Regions from separate parts of the Paraclostridium dentum genome, predicted to be linked through region 1. Evidence: a T-box and tRNA genes for the amino acid it is inferred to sense, from the RefSeq annotation. Region 1 holds a T-box; the other regions hold tRNA genes.
The links. A T-box is a leader RNA that pairs with one kind of tRNA and senses whether it is charged. The one in region 1 lies ahead of alaS (alanine--tRNA ligase), so its partner is inferred to be a tRNA-Ala.
Positions count from the first base shown of each region.

Region 2: it has a tRNA-Ala gene. The T-box ahead of alaS (alanine--tRNA ligase) is inferred to sense a tRNA for this amino acid. The anticodon was not compared.
Region 3: it has a tRNA-Ala gene. The T-box ahead of alaS (alanine--tRNA ligase) is inferred to sense a tRNA for this amino acid. The anticodon was not compared.

Region 1 is NZ_CP183813.1:696,950-702,037, reverse strand. Features, by position in the region: gene ACN6I1_RS03095 (hypothetical protein) at 1-209, opposite strand, end outside; gene ACN6I1_RS03090 (IreB family regulatory phosphoprotein) at 219-479, opposite strand; gene alaS (alanine--tRNA ligase) at 518-3,163, opposite strand; T-box leader at 3,394-3,615, opposite strand; gene mnmA (tRNA 2-thiouridine(34) synthase MnmA) at 3,685-4,770, opposite strand; gene ACN6I1_RS03075 (hypothetical protein) at 4,828-5,088, opposite strand, start outside.
Region 2 is NZ_CP183813.1:3,191,169-3,196,256, reverse strand. Features, by position in the region: rRNA gene ACN6I1_RS15325 (23S ribosomal RNA) at 1-1,766, opposite strand, end outside; tRNA gene ACN6I1_RS15320 (tRNA-Ala) at 1,863-1,938, opposite strand; rRNA gene ACN6I1_RS15315 (16S ribosomal RNA) at 1,997-3,498, opposite strand; gene cwlD (N-acetylmuramoyl-L-alanine amidase CwlD) at 3,867-4,583, opposite strand; gene rpsI (30S ribosomal protein S9) at 4,656-5,048, opposite strand; gene rplM (50S ribosomal protein L13) at 5,077-5,088, opposite strand, start outside.
Region 3 is NZ_CP183813.1:215-5,302, reverse strand. Features, by position in the region: rRNA gene rrf (5S ribosomal RNA) at 399-515, opposite strand; rRNA gene ACN6I1_RS00015 (23S ribosomal RNA) at 576-3,490, opposite strand; tRNA gene ACN6I1_RS00010 (tRNA-Ala) at 3,587-3,662, opposite strand; rRNA gene ACN6I1_RS00005 (16S ribosomal RNA) at 3,721-5,088, opposite strand, start outside.

The sequences.
Region 1 (5,088 bases):
CCTCTATCACCTCTAATATTCATAAGCCCTATATAGCCTTCTTTTTCCATCTTTTTAGATAGAGAATCTATACTTAGCATGTCTTCAAGGCCAGTCCTATTTAAATCAATCACTATCGCCTTGCCTTTATCATCAGCAAAACAGATGCTAGGAACAGAACTTATAAGTATCATTAAAATTGTTAATAAGGATACAATCTTTTTTTTCATAAGATTGACCTACTTTCTATTGTTCAAATAATAAGTGATAACCTCTTCTAATATTTCATCTCTTTCAAATTTCTTCATTATCCCTCTAGCATTATTGTGACTTGTTATATAACTAGAATCTCCTGAAAGTATATATCCTATAATTTGATTTATTGGGTTATATCCTTTCTCTTGAAGTGAATCATAAACTAAATCGATAGCCTCACTAACACTCATTTGTTCAGATGTTATACCTTCGAATTTCATTGTATAATCCATATTTTCATTCATACTACAACACCCCTATCTTTAATATTTATTTAAAATTATTATTTCACTTGAGTTTTTAAAACCTCTTTTGCATGATTTAAAGCTTCGTCAACCTTAGCTACATCTGGAGCTCCAGCTTGTGCCATATTAGGTCTTCCTCCACCTTTTCCTCCTGCTACTTGAGCTACTTCTCTAACTATATTTCCAGCGTGAACACCTTTTTCAAGTACATCTTTAGTAGCTGTAGCAACAAAGTTTATTTTTTCTCCTGCTACATTTCCTAATACTACTACTCCAGAAGCTAACTTGTCTCTTAAAGTATCTGCAGTATTTCTAAGTGTATCCATATCCATATTTTCAAACTTAGCTGTTACTATATTTACTCCATTTATATCTGTCTTAGAGTCTAATATAGAGTCTGCAGATTGTAAGCTCATTTTTGCTTTTACTTCATTTAATTCTTTAGCTAATGACTTGTTTTCATCTAATAAGTTAGTTACTCTTGCTACTAAATTATCTTCTTTAGCTTTAACAGATGTGCACACTTCATTTATTAAATCTTGCTTGTTATTTAAGAAGTAATATACTTCTTTACCAGTTATAGCTTCTATTCTTCTTACTCCTGCTGCAACTCCACCTTCAGAAAGTATCTTAAACATACCTATTTGAGAAGTGTTTGTTAAGTGAGTACCTCCACATAATTCCATAGAGAATTCTCCCATTGAAACAACTCTTACTTCATCACCATATTTTTCTCCGAATAATGCTGTTGCACCTTTTTGACCAGCTTCTGTCATACTCATAGTTTCACAAGTTATATCTAACGACTCAAATATAATATTGTTTACTTTTTCTTCAATAAGCTTTAACTCATCTTTTGATATAGATTCAAAGTGAGTTACGTCAAATCTTAATCTTTCTGGAGTAACAAGTGATCCAGCTTGGTTTACGTGATCTCCTAAAACTTCTTTTAATACTTTATGAAGAACATGTGTAGCACTGTGGTTTCTTGCTGAAGCTAATCTAACTTCTTTATCAACCTTAGTATATACTACATCTTCAAGTTTTATAATTCCTGATTTAACTATACATACATGCTTTATAGTGTTATTTGGACCTTTTTTAGTATCTAAAACTTCTACTACTAAATCTTCGTTTTTATTAACTAAAAGACCTTTGTCTCCAACTTGTCCTCCACCTTCTGCATAAAATGCAGTTTTATCAAGAACTATTATAACTTCATCACCAACACTTGCTGAGTCTACTAATTCATTATTTTTAGCTATTCCCTTAACAGTTGATTCTATAGATAGAATATCATATCCTTCAAAATTTGTAACTATATCTTTATCTAATTTAGCTATAGCATCTTCTTTCCATGCTTCTGCATCCATATTTCCTCTTGCATCTCTAGCTGTTTGTCTTTGTTTTTCCATTTCAGACTTGAAGCCTTCTTCATCTATTTCTAAATGTTCTTCTTCTAATATCTCTTTTGTTAAGTCAACAGGGAATCCATAAGTATCATATAATCTAAATGCATTCTCTCCACTTAAAGTTTTCTCATTTTTAGCTTTTAACTCTTCTATATATGAAGATAATATTTCATTACCTTTATCTATAGTTTCATTAAACTTTTCTTCTTCTATTCTTATAACTTTTTTAATGTAGTCAGCTTTTTCAACTAACTCTGGGTAAGCTTCTCCACTTACAGATATAACTTCATCAACTAAGTTGTATAAGAATGGATCTTTCATCCCAAGTAATTTACCATTACGAGCAGCTCTTCTTAATAATCTTCTTAATACGTATCCTCTACCTTCATTTGATGGTAAAACTCCATCCGCAACTAAGAAACTTACACTTCTTATATGATCAGTTATTATTCTTATAGATTTATCAGTTTTGTAATCTTTTCCATATGTTGAATTTGTCATTTTCTCAACAGCATTTAATATTTGCTTTATAGTATCTACATCAAATATAGTGTCAACTCCTTGCATTATACATGCAATTCTTTCAAGACCCATACCTGTATCTATGTTTTTGTTCTCTAATGGATTGTAATTTCCTTCTTCATCTTTGTTAAATTGAGAGAAAACATGGTTCCAGAATTCTAAGTATCTATCACAATCACATCCTGGTTTACAATCTGGATTATCACATCCATACTCTTCACCTCTATCAAAGTGAATTTCTGAACAAGGTCCACAAGCACCAGTTCCTATTTCCCAGAAGTTATCTTCTTTTCCTAGTCTTACTATTCTTTCTTTTGGTATACCTATTTCTTTTTCCCATATTTCAAAAGCTTCGTCATCTTCAAAGTATACACTTACCCATACTTTATCTTGAGGTATGTTTAAATGTTCTGTAACAAACTCCCATCCCCATTTTAAAGTTTCTTCTTTAAAGTAATCTCCAAAAGAGAAGTTTCCAAGCATTTCGAATAATGTAGCATGTCTAGCTGTAACCCCTACATTTTCTATATCTCCTGTTCTTACACACTTTTGACAAGTAGTCATTCTCTTACTTGGTGGAATCTCTGTTCCTGAAAAATAATTTTTAAGAGGTGCCATACCTGCATTTATTAATAATAAACTTTTATCATTATGTGGCACTAATGAATAACTTGGTTGAACTAAGTGTCCTTTTGATTCAAAGAATTTTAAAAATTTACTTCTTATTTCGTTTAATCCCATTTTTTGCATTTTAAATTTCCTCCTTAAATTTGCTACTTTTCTATGAATTAAAAAATTCGCTTTGCTTGAGCGACTACGTCTGCGAACCACTTTATTTCGCCAACGACTTCGTCCGTTGCTCAAAATCTTTTTTACGCCCAAAACATAGTAAATTTATATAACTAAGTTTCATAGGTCGTTCATAATTTTTTAGCAAGCATAATTTCCTTAAGCGTAAAAAATCCCCGCCTCTATAATACTATAGGGGCGAGGATATATCTCGCGGTACCACCCTAATTACTGTAAAAAATCTACAGTATCTTCGGAAAACCTTAAGTTATAACGGAACTACCGTCAACTCCTACTTAGTTTCAAAGTTGATACTCCAAGACTGCTTCAACTAATCTATCATAAGGGCTTTCACCTATTCCCTCTCTCTGTAATGCATCAATTAATTTACTATTTCTTTTCACTGTATTTAAAATTATTTTATTTCTATATGATTAATAGTTATATTACTAAATTTTATGAAAATAATCAATAGTTTTTTATTATAGGCTTTTTTCTATTACGCCTCCACCTACAACTTTTTCTCCATCATACATAACAACTGATTGACCTTTAGTTATAGCTCTTTGTGGTTGGTCAAATACTATTTTAAATGTATTTTCTCCAACTTTAGTTACTGTAGCATCTGATGCTTTTGCTGAATATCTAACTTTAGCTTGTACTCTTATAGGTTCATTTATATCATCTATTGAGATTAAATTTACATCCCTAGCTATTAATGCATTTGAGAATATATCTTCATTATCACCTAATACAACTGTATTTTTAACTGGGTCTATATCAACAACAAACATAGGCTTTCCAAATGCAATTCCTAACCCTTTTCTTTGACCTATAGTGTAATTTATTATTCCCTTATGCTTTCCTAATACATTACCATTAGTATCTACGAAAAATCCTGGATCAATTCTCTTTTTAGAATGTTTCTGTACATAGCCTGCATAGTCATTATCTTTTACAAAACATATTTCTTGACTATCTGGTTTATTGTGAACTTCTATACCTATCTCTTTTGCAATCTCTCTAACTTTATCTTTTTCATACTCGCCTATAGGAAGTAAAGTATGTTCTAATTGCTCTTGAGTTAAATTGTATAATGCGTAAGTTTGGTCTTTTTTATCCGTAACAGACTTTTTAAGTAAATATCTACCTGTCTCTTCATCTTTTTCTATTTTAGCGTAATGTCCTGTAGCTACATAATCACATCCTATTTGGCGAGCTTTATTAAAGAAATCATCAAATTTTATATGCTTATTACAAGCTATACAAGGATTTGGAGTTCTTCCGTTTAAATATTCATCTATAAATGGTTCGATTACCTTCTCTTTAAATACCTCGCTAAAGTTTAATACATAAAAAGGTATCCCTATTCTATCAGCAACTTTTCTCGCATCTTCAACTGCTGCTAATGAACAACATCCACCCTCATTTTCTATAAGTTCATCATCATCGTCTTGCCATAATTTCATAGTAACACCTATTACATCATATCCTTGCTCTTTTAAAAGATACGCTGCAACAGAACTATCTACTCCACCACTCATACCGATCATTACTCTTTTTTTCATATTATCACCTCGTTCTTTATATTATATATACTTTGATATATTTTTTAAAGTATTAACTTATAGGTTATCCATTAAATCATTTGCTTTTTTATATAAATTATGATTTTTTATAAACCTTCTATAAGTTTTTATAAACCAAATTCCAAATACTAAAACTACTATATATATAGGCCAAGCCACTATACTTATCCCTGCAAATATAATACTAATTATAAATCCAAGCGTACCTATTATTATTCTTGTATCCATTATTTGAATAAAATCTGGCAAGTAACTTATACTAAACCAGCTCATTGAACTTAAAATTAACATTCCAAA
Region 2 (5,088 bases), 710 kb from region 1:
CACCTCGGGCGTTAACCCTAACGTGGCACCCCTTCTCCCTAAGTTACGGGGTCATTTTGCCGAGTTCCTTAACAACAGTTCTCTCGCTGGCCTTAGGATACTCTCCTCACCCACCTGTGTCGGTTTGCGGTACGGGCACCTTTAATCTCGATAGAAACTTTTCTCGACAGTGTGAAATCAGCTACTTCGCTACTTAATTTCGCTCCCCATCGTACCCCAGCATTATCATGGCGGATTTGCCTGCCTTGACTGCCTCAGTACTTAGCCACACATAACCAACAGTGTGGTTAGCTTATCCTACTGTGTCATTCCATCTCTCAAACGATTATCGGTGGTACAGGAATCTCAACCTGTTGTCCATCACCTACGCCTTTCGGCCTCGGCTTAGGTCCCGACTAACCCAGGGCGGACGAACCTTCCCCTGGAAACCTTGGGTTTACGGCCCGTGGGATTCTCACCCACGTCTCGCTACTCATGCCAACATTCTCACTCCTATACTGTCCACACGTCCTTACGGTCATGCTTCAGCCTGCATAGGAAGCTCCCCTACCTATCATAAATGATATCGTAGCTTCGGTAGTAAGTTTTAGCCCCGGTAATCTTCGGCGCAGGATCACTCGACCAGTGAGCTATTACGCACTCTTTAAATGAGTGGCTGCTTCTAAGCCAACATCCTGGTTGTCTATGCAATCCCACATCCTTTACCACTTAACTTACATTTAGGGACCTTAGCTGACGATCTGGGCTGTTGCCCTCTCGACTATGAATCTTATTACCCACAGTCTGACTCCCAAGTATAAAATAACGGCATTCGGAGTTTGATAATCTTCGGTAAGCGCAATGCCCCCTAGGATATTCAGTGCTCTACCTCCGTATTTCTCAACCTTGAGGCTAGCCCTAAAGCTATTTCGGGGAGAACCAGCTATCTCCGAGCTCGATTGGAATTTCACCGCTATCCACAAGTCATCCCCGAGCTTTTCAACGCTCGTGGGTTCGGACCTCCACGAAATTTTACTTTCGCTTCATCCTGCTCATGGATAGGTCGCTCGGTTTCGGGTCTACGACAGCAAACTTAACGCCCATTTAAGACTCGCTTTCACTACGGCTCCATACCTTAAGTACTTAACCTAGCTTACTATCGTAACTCGTTGGCCCGTTCTACAAAAAGTACGCGGTCACACATATAAAGTGCTTCCACAGCTTGTAAGCGCAGGGTTTCAGGTTCTATTTCACTCCCCTCCCGGGGTTCTTTTCACCTTTCCCTCACGGTACTATGCGCTATCGGTCACTAAGTAGTATTTAGCCTTGGAGGATGGTCCCTCCTGCTTCCCACAGGGTTTCACGTGTCCCGTGGTACTCTGGATCACATCTAAAGTCTTCTCGTTTCAACTACGTGGCTATTACACTTTATAGCGGAGCTTTCCAACTCTCTTCGTTTACGATACCTCTTTGTTGATGATGTGTCCGCAACCCCAGCGAAGAAAACTTCACTGGTTTGGGCTATTCCGCGTTCGCTCGCCGCTACTTACGGAATCGAATTTCTTTCTTTTCCTCCGGGTACTTAGATGTTTCAGTTCCCCGGGTTCCCCTCACTAAGCTATGTATTCACTTAATGATACTTAGACATTACTCTAAGTGAGTTTCCTCATTCGGAAATCTTCGGATCAAAGTTTACGTGCAACTCCCCGAAGCTTATCGCAGCTTATCGCGTCCTTCATCGGCTCTTAGTGCCAAGGCATCCGCCCTGCGCCCTTAATAACTTGACCAGTTATTAAAAGTGTTATTTTTTAAAGAGTTTTCTTCTCTTATAATTGGTTTATTTAATCATCACTAAATGTTATGCAGTTTTCAAAGTACTAATATGGTGGAGATGAGGAGGATCGAACTCCTGACCCCTTGCGTGCAAGGCAAGTGCTCTCCCAGCTGAGCTACACCCCCACAATATGAAGTTCATTTAAGAACTCTCAAAATTAAACAGTAGGTAATTACTCCTTAGAAAGGAGGTGATCCAGCCGCACCTTCCGATACGGCTACCTTGTTACGACTTCACCCCAGTCATTGGTTTCACCTTCGACGGCCGCTTCCTAAAAGGTTAGCTAACCGGCTTCGGGCGCCCCCAACTTCCATGGTGTGACGGGCGGTGTGTACAAGACCCGGGAACGCATTCACCGCAGCATTCTGATCTGCGATTACTAGTAACTCCAGCTTCATGTAGGCGAGTTTCAGCCTACAATCCGAACTGAGAATGGCTTTAAGGGATTAGCTCCACCTCGCGGCTTGGCAACCCTCTGTACCACCCATTGTAGCACGTGTGTAGCCCTAAGCATAAGGGGCATGATGATTTGACGTCATCCCCACCTTCCTCCGAGTTATCCTCGGCAGTCCCTCTAGAGTGCCCAACTTAATGCTGGCAACTAAAGGCAAGGGTTGCGCTCGTTGCGGGACTTAACCCAACATCTCACGACACGAGCTGACGACAACCATGCACCACCTGTCACCACTGTCCCCGAAGGGAAATCTCCGATTAGGGAGAGGTCAGTGGGATGTCAAGCTTAGGTAAGGTTCTTCGCGTTGCTTCGAATTAAACCACATGCTCCGCTACTTGTGCGGGTCCCCGTCAATTCCTTTGAGTTTCACTCTTGCGAGCGTACTTCCCAGGCGGAGTACTTAATGCGTTAGCTGCGGCACCGAGGGGGGTAACCCCCGACACCTAGTACTCATCGTTTACGGCGTGGACTACCAGGGTATCTAATCCTGTTTGCTCCCCACGCTTTCGTGCCTCAGTGTCAGTTACAGTCCAGAGAGCCGCCTTCGCTACTGGTATTCCTCCTAATATCTACGCATTTCACCGCTACACTAGGAATTCTACTCTCCTCTCCTGCACTCAAGTTCTCTAGTTTCAAAAGCTTACTACGGTTGAGCCGTAGCCTTTCACTTCTGACTTAAAAAACCACCTACGCACCCTTTACGCCCAGTAATTCCGGATAACGCTAGCCCCCTACGTATTACCGCGGCTGCTGGCACGTAGTTAGCCGGGGCTTCCTCCTCAAGTACCGTCATTATCTTCCTTGAGGACAGAGCTTTACGACCCGAAGGCCTTCATCGCTCACGCGGCGTTGCTGCATCAGGCTTTCGCCCATTGTGCAATATTCCCCACTGCTGCCTCCCGTAGGAGTCTGGACCGTGTCTCAGTTCCAGTGTGGCCGATCACCCTCTCAGGTCGGCTACTGATCGTTGCCTTGGTAAGCCATTACCTTACCAACTAGCTAATCAGACGCGGGTCCATCCTGTACCGCCGGAGCTTTGATACAAAAGCCATGCGACTTTCATATATTATCCCGTATTAGTATACCTTTCGGTATGTTATCCGTGTGTACAGGGCAGGTTACCCACGCGTTACTCACCCGTCCGCCGCTCTCTCCGAAGAGATCGCTCGACTTGCATGTGTTAGGCACGCCGCCAGCGTTCATCCTGAGCCAGGATCAAACTCTCAAATATAATTTAAAAAGTTGTCCATCGCTCAGCTAATCATTATCTGAATATCTGGCTTGGTTGTTTGTGTTTAATTCTTTAAAAAAGAATTTTTATAATTAACCTACTGTTTAATTTTCAAAGTTCTTAATTTGTTTTGCCCTTTTCTTAAGGACAAGTAATACTATACCACCTTAATTTAATAAGGTCAATAGTTTTTTTATATTTTTTTATTCTTAATTAAAAAATATTTTCATTGCAAAGTTGAATCTATTGGAATTCCTACTATTCAACTTGTTCTTTTTTATATTTAATTTTACATTTATAGACATAAAAGGACATAAAAAAATAACTTATATATTTAAAAATATAAGTTATTTTTTATATATTTCAATTTAATTATGTACATTTGTTCCAAAATATTTTTGAATACCTGCATATATAGCCCAAGCTACTTTTTCTTGATATTTTTCGTCATTCAATAGTTTAGATTCTTTCTCATTAGATAAAAAACCACACTCTATCAACACTGAAGGTATTTTATTATCCTTCAATAAATAAATATCATTACTTGGTTTAACCTCTCTTTGATTTGTTTCATCTACAACTCTCTTTAATTCATCTTGAATAAATTTTGATAATAATTTGCTATCATCTTGTCCTTGAGGATAAAAAGTTTGAGCTCCATAATACTTACTCTGTTCAAACTTATTTAGATGAACAGATACAAAAGCATCTACTCCTGATTCTTCAATCATTTTCTTCCTATTTTTTAGGTTTTCATTGTATTTCTGTCTAGTTGTCTTATCTGGGCTCTCTTCGTACAAACTAACATCATCTTCTCTAGTTAATAATACTAAACATCCACTTGATTCTAATAACTCTCTTAGCTTCAACGTTATTTGTAAGTTTATATCTTTTTCTTCAACAGACTCATCATCACTCAAAGCCCCTGGATCTATACCTCCATGTCCCGCATCTAAAAGAATAACCTTATTAGTTACAGGCATATACGTCAATACATCTTGTGAATTCTTTTTGACTTCAAATATAAATATAGCCAAAAAACATAAAAGAGCTCCAATCAAACTTACATGCTTAATATATTTCATATAATATCACCCCATATATTATATAAAAAAAGACTTTGGAATATTCCAAAGTCTTTGAGTAAACATATATAATTATCTCTTTGAGAATTGTGGAGCTCTTCTTGCTGCCTTTAATCCGTATTTCTTTCTTTCCTTCATTCTAGCATCTCTAGTTAAGAAACCTTCTTTCTTTAAAGCTGGTCTTAACTCAGCATCTACTGTTAATAAAGCTCTAGATATACCATGTCTTATAGCTCCAGCTTGTCCAGTGAATCCTCCACCTTCAACTTTTACTATAACATCGTATTTGTTTTCAGTTCCTGTTAAAACTAATGGTTGTTTAACATCTCTTATTAAAGTTTCATAGTTGAAGAACTCTTCAACTTTTCTTCCATTTACTATTATATTTCCTTCACCTGCAACTAATCTTACTCTTGCTACAGAGTGTTTTCTTCTTCCTGTTCCATAGTATTGAACGTTAGCCATGATTAACTCCTCCTTTCACCCGTTATGATTATTTAAAGTT
Region 3 (5,088 bases), 700 kb from region 1:
TAAATTTCAAGCTAAAGATCCTCCTCCCAAAACATATTGTGATTATATTAAACGACTATTTTAATCATATAATTATAATCAAGTTTTTTAAAGTATCTTTTATCATTTTTTACTTTATATAGTTTAATCACATCTCGTACAAGAATAATATTTTTATATTTTATACAACAAAAAGTGGTTAGTATTAAGTTACAATGCAGATGTCATTTTAAATCATCTTTTCTCATCTCTTTAACTCATACAGTACAAGCGTAATTCTTCTTTATTTTACACATCAAAAAAGTGGTTAGTATTAAGTTACAATGCAGATGTCATTCAAAGCATTTCCTCAGCTTTATGACTTCAAATGTAACTTAATACTAACCACCACTTAAATCCACGTAAAATAAAAAAAGATTACGCGGCTACGTCCTACTCTCCCAGGCAGCTTCCCACCAAGTACCATCGGCGCTAAAGAGCTTAACTTCTGTGTTCGGAATGGGAACAGGTGTATCCTCTTTGCTGTAATAACCGCATAATCTTTATTTAGAGTTAGTACTCTAAAAACTGAATAACATTTGTAAGATTAAATAATCTTGGTCAAGTCCTCGATCTATTAGTATCGGTAAGCTACATACATTGCTGCACTTACACCTCCGACCTATCAACCAGGTAGTCTTCCTGGGATCTTACCCTTACGGTGGGAAATCTTATCTTGAAGTTGGCTTCGCGCTTAGATGCTTTCAGCGCTTATCCATTCCGTACATAGCTACCCAGCCATGCCCTTGGCAGAACAACTGGTACACCAGAGGTACGTCCATCCCGGTCCTCTCGTACTAAGGACAGGTCTCCTCAAATTTCCTACGCCTGCGACGGATAGGGACCGAACTGTCTCACGACGTTCTGAACCCAGCTCGCGTACCACTTTAATGGGCGAACAGCCCAACCCTTGGGACCTACTACAGCCCCAGGATGTGATGAGCCGACATCGAGGTGCCAAACCTCCCCGTCGATGTGGACTCTTGGGGGAGATAAGCCTGTTATCCCCAGGGTAGCTTTTATCCGTTGAGCGATGGCCCTTCCATGCGGAACCACCGGATCACTAAGTCCGACTTTCGTCCTTGCTCGACCTGTATGTCTTGCAATCAAGCTCTCTTCTGCCTTTACACTCTACGCACGATTTCCGACCGTGCTGAGAGAACCTTTGAGCGCCTCCGTTACTCTTTGGGAGGCGACCGCCCCAGTCAAACTGCCCACCTGACAGTGTCCCAATACCTGATTCAAGGTATCTGGTTAGAATCTCAGTACTACAAGGGTGGTATCCCAAGGATAGCTCCACCGAGACTGGCGTCCCGATTTCATAGCCTCCCACCTATCCTGTACATGTAGCACCAAAATTCAATGTCAAGCTACAGTAAAGCTCCATGGGGTCTTTCCGTCCTGTCGCAGGTACCCGGCATCTTCACCGGGATTACAATTTCACCGAGTCTGTTGTTGAGACAGTGCCCAAATCGTTACGCCTTTCGTGCGGGTCGGAACTTACCCGACAAGGAATTTCGCTACCTTAGGACCGTTATAGTTACGGCCGCCGTTTACTGGGGCTTAAGTTCACTGCTTCGGATAAATCCTAACAGATCCCCTTAACCTTCCAGCACCGGGCAGGCGTCAGCTCCTATACATCGTCTTGCGACTTAGCAGAAACCTGTGTTTTTGGTAAACAGTCGCTTGGGCCTATTCTCTGCGGCCACCTCGGGCGTTAACCCTAACGTGGCACCCCTTCTCCCTAAGTTACGGGGTCATTTTGCCGAGTTCCTTAACAACAGTTCTCTCGCTGGCCTTAGGATACTCTCCTCACCCACCTGTGTCGGTTTGCGGTACGGGCACCTTTAATCTCGATAGAAACTTTTCTCGACAGTGTGAAATCAGCTACTTCGCTACTTAATTTCGCTCCCCATCGTACCCCAGCATTATCATGGCGGATTTGCCTGCCTTGACTGCCTCAGTACTTAGCCACACATAACCAACAGTGTGGTTAGCTTATCCTACTGTGTCATTCCATCTCTCAAACGATTATCGGTGGTACAGGAATCTCAACCTGTTGTCCATCACCTACGCCTTTCGGCCTCGGCTTAGGTCCCGACTAACCCAGGGCGGACGAACCTTCCCCTGGAAACCTTGGGTTTACGGCCCGTGGGATTCTCACCCACGTCTCGCTACTCATGCCAACATTCTCACTCCTATACTGTCCACACGTCCTTACGGTCATGCTTCAGCCTGCATAGGAAGCTCCCCTACCTATCATAAATGATATCGTAGCTTCGGTAGTAAGTTTTAGCCCCGGTAATCTTCGGCGCAGGATCACTCGACCAGTGAGCTATTACGCACTCTTTAAATGAGTGGCTGCTTCTAAGCCAACATCCTGGTTGTCTATGCAATCCCACATCCTTTACCACTTAACTTACATTTAGGGACCTTAGCTGACGATCTGGGCTGTTGCCCTCTCGACTATGAATCTTATTACCCACAGTCTGACTCCCAAGTATAAAATAACGGCATTCGGAGTTTGATAATCTTCGGTAAGCGCAATGCCCCCTAGGATATTCAGTGCTCTACCTCCGTATTTCTCAACCTTGAGGCTAGCCCTAAAGCTATTTCGGGGAGAACCAGCTATCTCCGAGCTCGATTGGAATTTCACCGCTATCCACAAGTCATCCCCGAGCTTTTCAACGCTCGTGGGTTCGGACCTCCACGAAATTTTACTTTCGCTTCATCCTGCTCATGGATAGGTCGCTCGGTTTCGGGTCTACGACAGCAAACTTAACGCCCATTTAAGACTCGCTTTCACTACGGCTCCATACCTTAAGTACTTAACCTAGCTTACTATCGTAACTCGTTGGCCCGTTCTACAAAAAGTACGCGGTCACACATATAAAGTGCTTCCACAGCTTGTAAGCGCAGGGTTTCAGGTTCTATTTCACTCCCCTCCCGGGGTTCTTTTCACCTTTCCCTCACGGTACTATGCGCTATCGGTCACTAAGTAGTATTTAGCCTTGGAGGATGGTCCCTCCTGCTTCCCACAGGGTTTCACGTGTCCCGTGGTACTCTGGATCACATCTAAAGTCTTCTCGTTTCAACTACGTGGCTATTACACTTTATAGCGGAGCTTTCCAACTCTCTTCGTTTACGATACCTCTTTGTTGATGATGTGTCCGCAACCCCAGCGAAGAAAACTTCACTGGTTTGGGCTATTCCGCGTTCGCTCGCCGCTACTTACGGAATCGAATTTCTTTCTTTTCCTCCGGGTACTTAGATGTTTCAGTTCCCCGGGTTCCCCTCACTAAGCTATGTATTCACTTAATGATACTTAGACATTACTCTAAGTGAGTTTCCTCATTCGGAAATCTTCGGATCAAAGTTTACGTGCAACTCCCCGAAGCTTATCGCAGCTTATCGCGTCCTTCATCGGCTCTTAGTGCCAAGGCATCCGCCCTGCGCCCTTAATAACTTGACCAGTTATTAAAAGTGTTATTTTTTAAAGAGTTTTCTTCTCTTATAATTGGTTTATTTAATCATCACTAAATGTTATGCAGTTTTCAAAGTACTAATATGGTGGAGATGAGGAGGATCGAACTCCTGACCCCTTGCGTGCAAGGCAAGTGCTCTCCCAGCTGAGCTACACCCCCACAATATGAAGTTCATTTAAGAACTCTCAAAATTAAACAGTAGGCAATTACTCCTTAGAAAGGAGGTGATCCAGCCGCACCTTCCGATACGGCTACCTTGTTACGACTTCACCCCAGTCATTGGTTTCACCTTCGACGGCCGCTTCCTAAAAGGTTAGCTAACCGGCTTCGGGCGCCCCCAACTTCCATGGTGTGACGGGCGGTGTGTACAAGACCCGGGAACGCATTCACCGCAGCATTCTGATCTGCGATTACTAGTAACTCCAGCTTCATGTAGGCGAGTTTCAGCCTACAATCCGAACTGAGAATGGCTTTAAGGGATTAGCTCCACCTCGCGGCTTGGCAACCCTCTGTACCACCCATTGTAGCACGTGTGTAGCCCTAAGCATAAGGGGCATGATGATTTGACGTCATCCCCACCTTCCTCCGAGTTATCCTCGGCAGTCCCTCTAGAGTGCCCAACTTAATGCTGGCAACTAAAGGCAAGGGTTGCGCTCGTTGCGGGACTTAACCCAACATCTCACGACACGAGCTGACGACAACCATGCACCACCTGTCACCACTGTCCCCGAAGGGAAATCTCCGATTAGGGAGAGATCAGTGGGATGTCAAGCTTAGGTAAGGTTCTTCGCGTTGCTTCGAATTAAACCACATGCTCCGCTACTTGTGCGGGTCCCCGTCAATTCCTTTGAGTTTCACTCTTGCGAGCGTACTTCCCAGGCGGAGTACTTAATGCGTTAGCTGCGGCACCGAGGGGGGTAACCCCCGACACCTAGTACTCATCGTTTACGGCGTGGACTACCAGGGTATCTAATCCTGTTTGCTCCCCACGCTTTCGTGCCTCAGTGTCAGTTACAGTCCAGAGAGCCGCCTTCGCTACTGGTATTCCTCCTAATATCTACGCATTTCACCGCTACACTAGGAATTCTACTCTCCTCTCCTGCACTCAAGTTCTCTAGTTTCAAAAGCTTACTACGGTTGAGCCGTAGCCTTTCACTTCTGACTTAAAAAACCACCTACGCACCCTTTACGCCCAGTAATTCCGGATAACGCTAGCCCCCTACGTATTACCGCGGCTGCTGGCACGTAGTTAGCCGGGGCTTCCTCCTCAAGTACCGTCATTATCTTCCTTGAGGACAGAGCTTTACGACCCGAAGGCCTTCATCGCTCACGCGGCGTTGCTGCATCAGGCTTTCGCCCATTGTGCAATATTCCCCACTGCTGCCTCCCGTAGGAGTCTGGACCGTGTCTCAGTTCCAGTGTGGCCGATCACCCTCTCAGGTCGGCTACTGATCGTTGCCTTGGTAAGCCATTACCTTACCAACTAGCTAATCAGACGCGGGTCCATCCTGTACCGCCGGAGCTTTGATACAAAAGCCATGCGACTTTCATATATTATCCCGTATTAGTATACCTTTCGGTATGT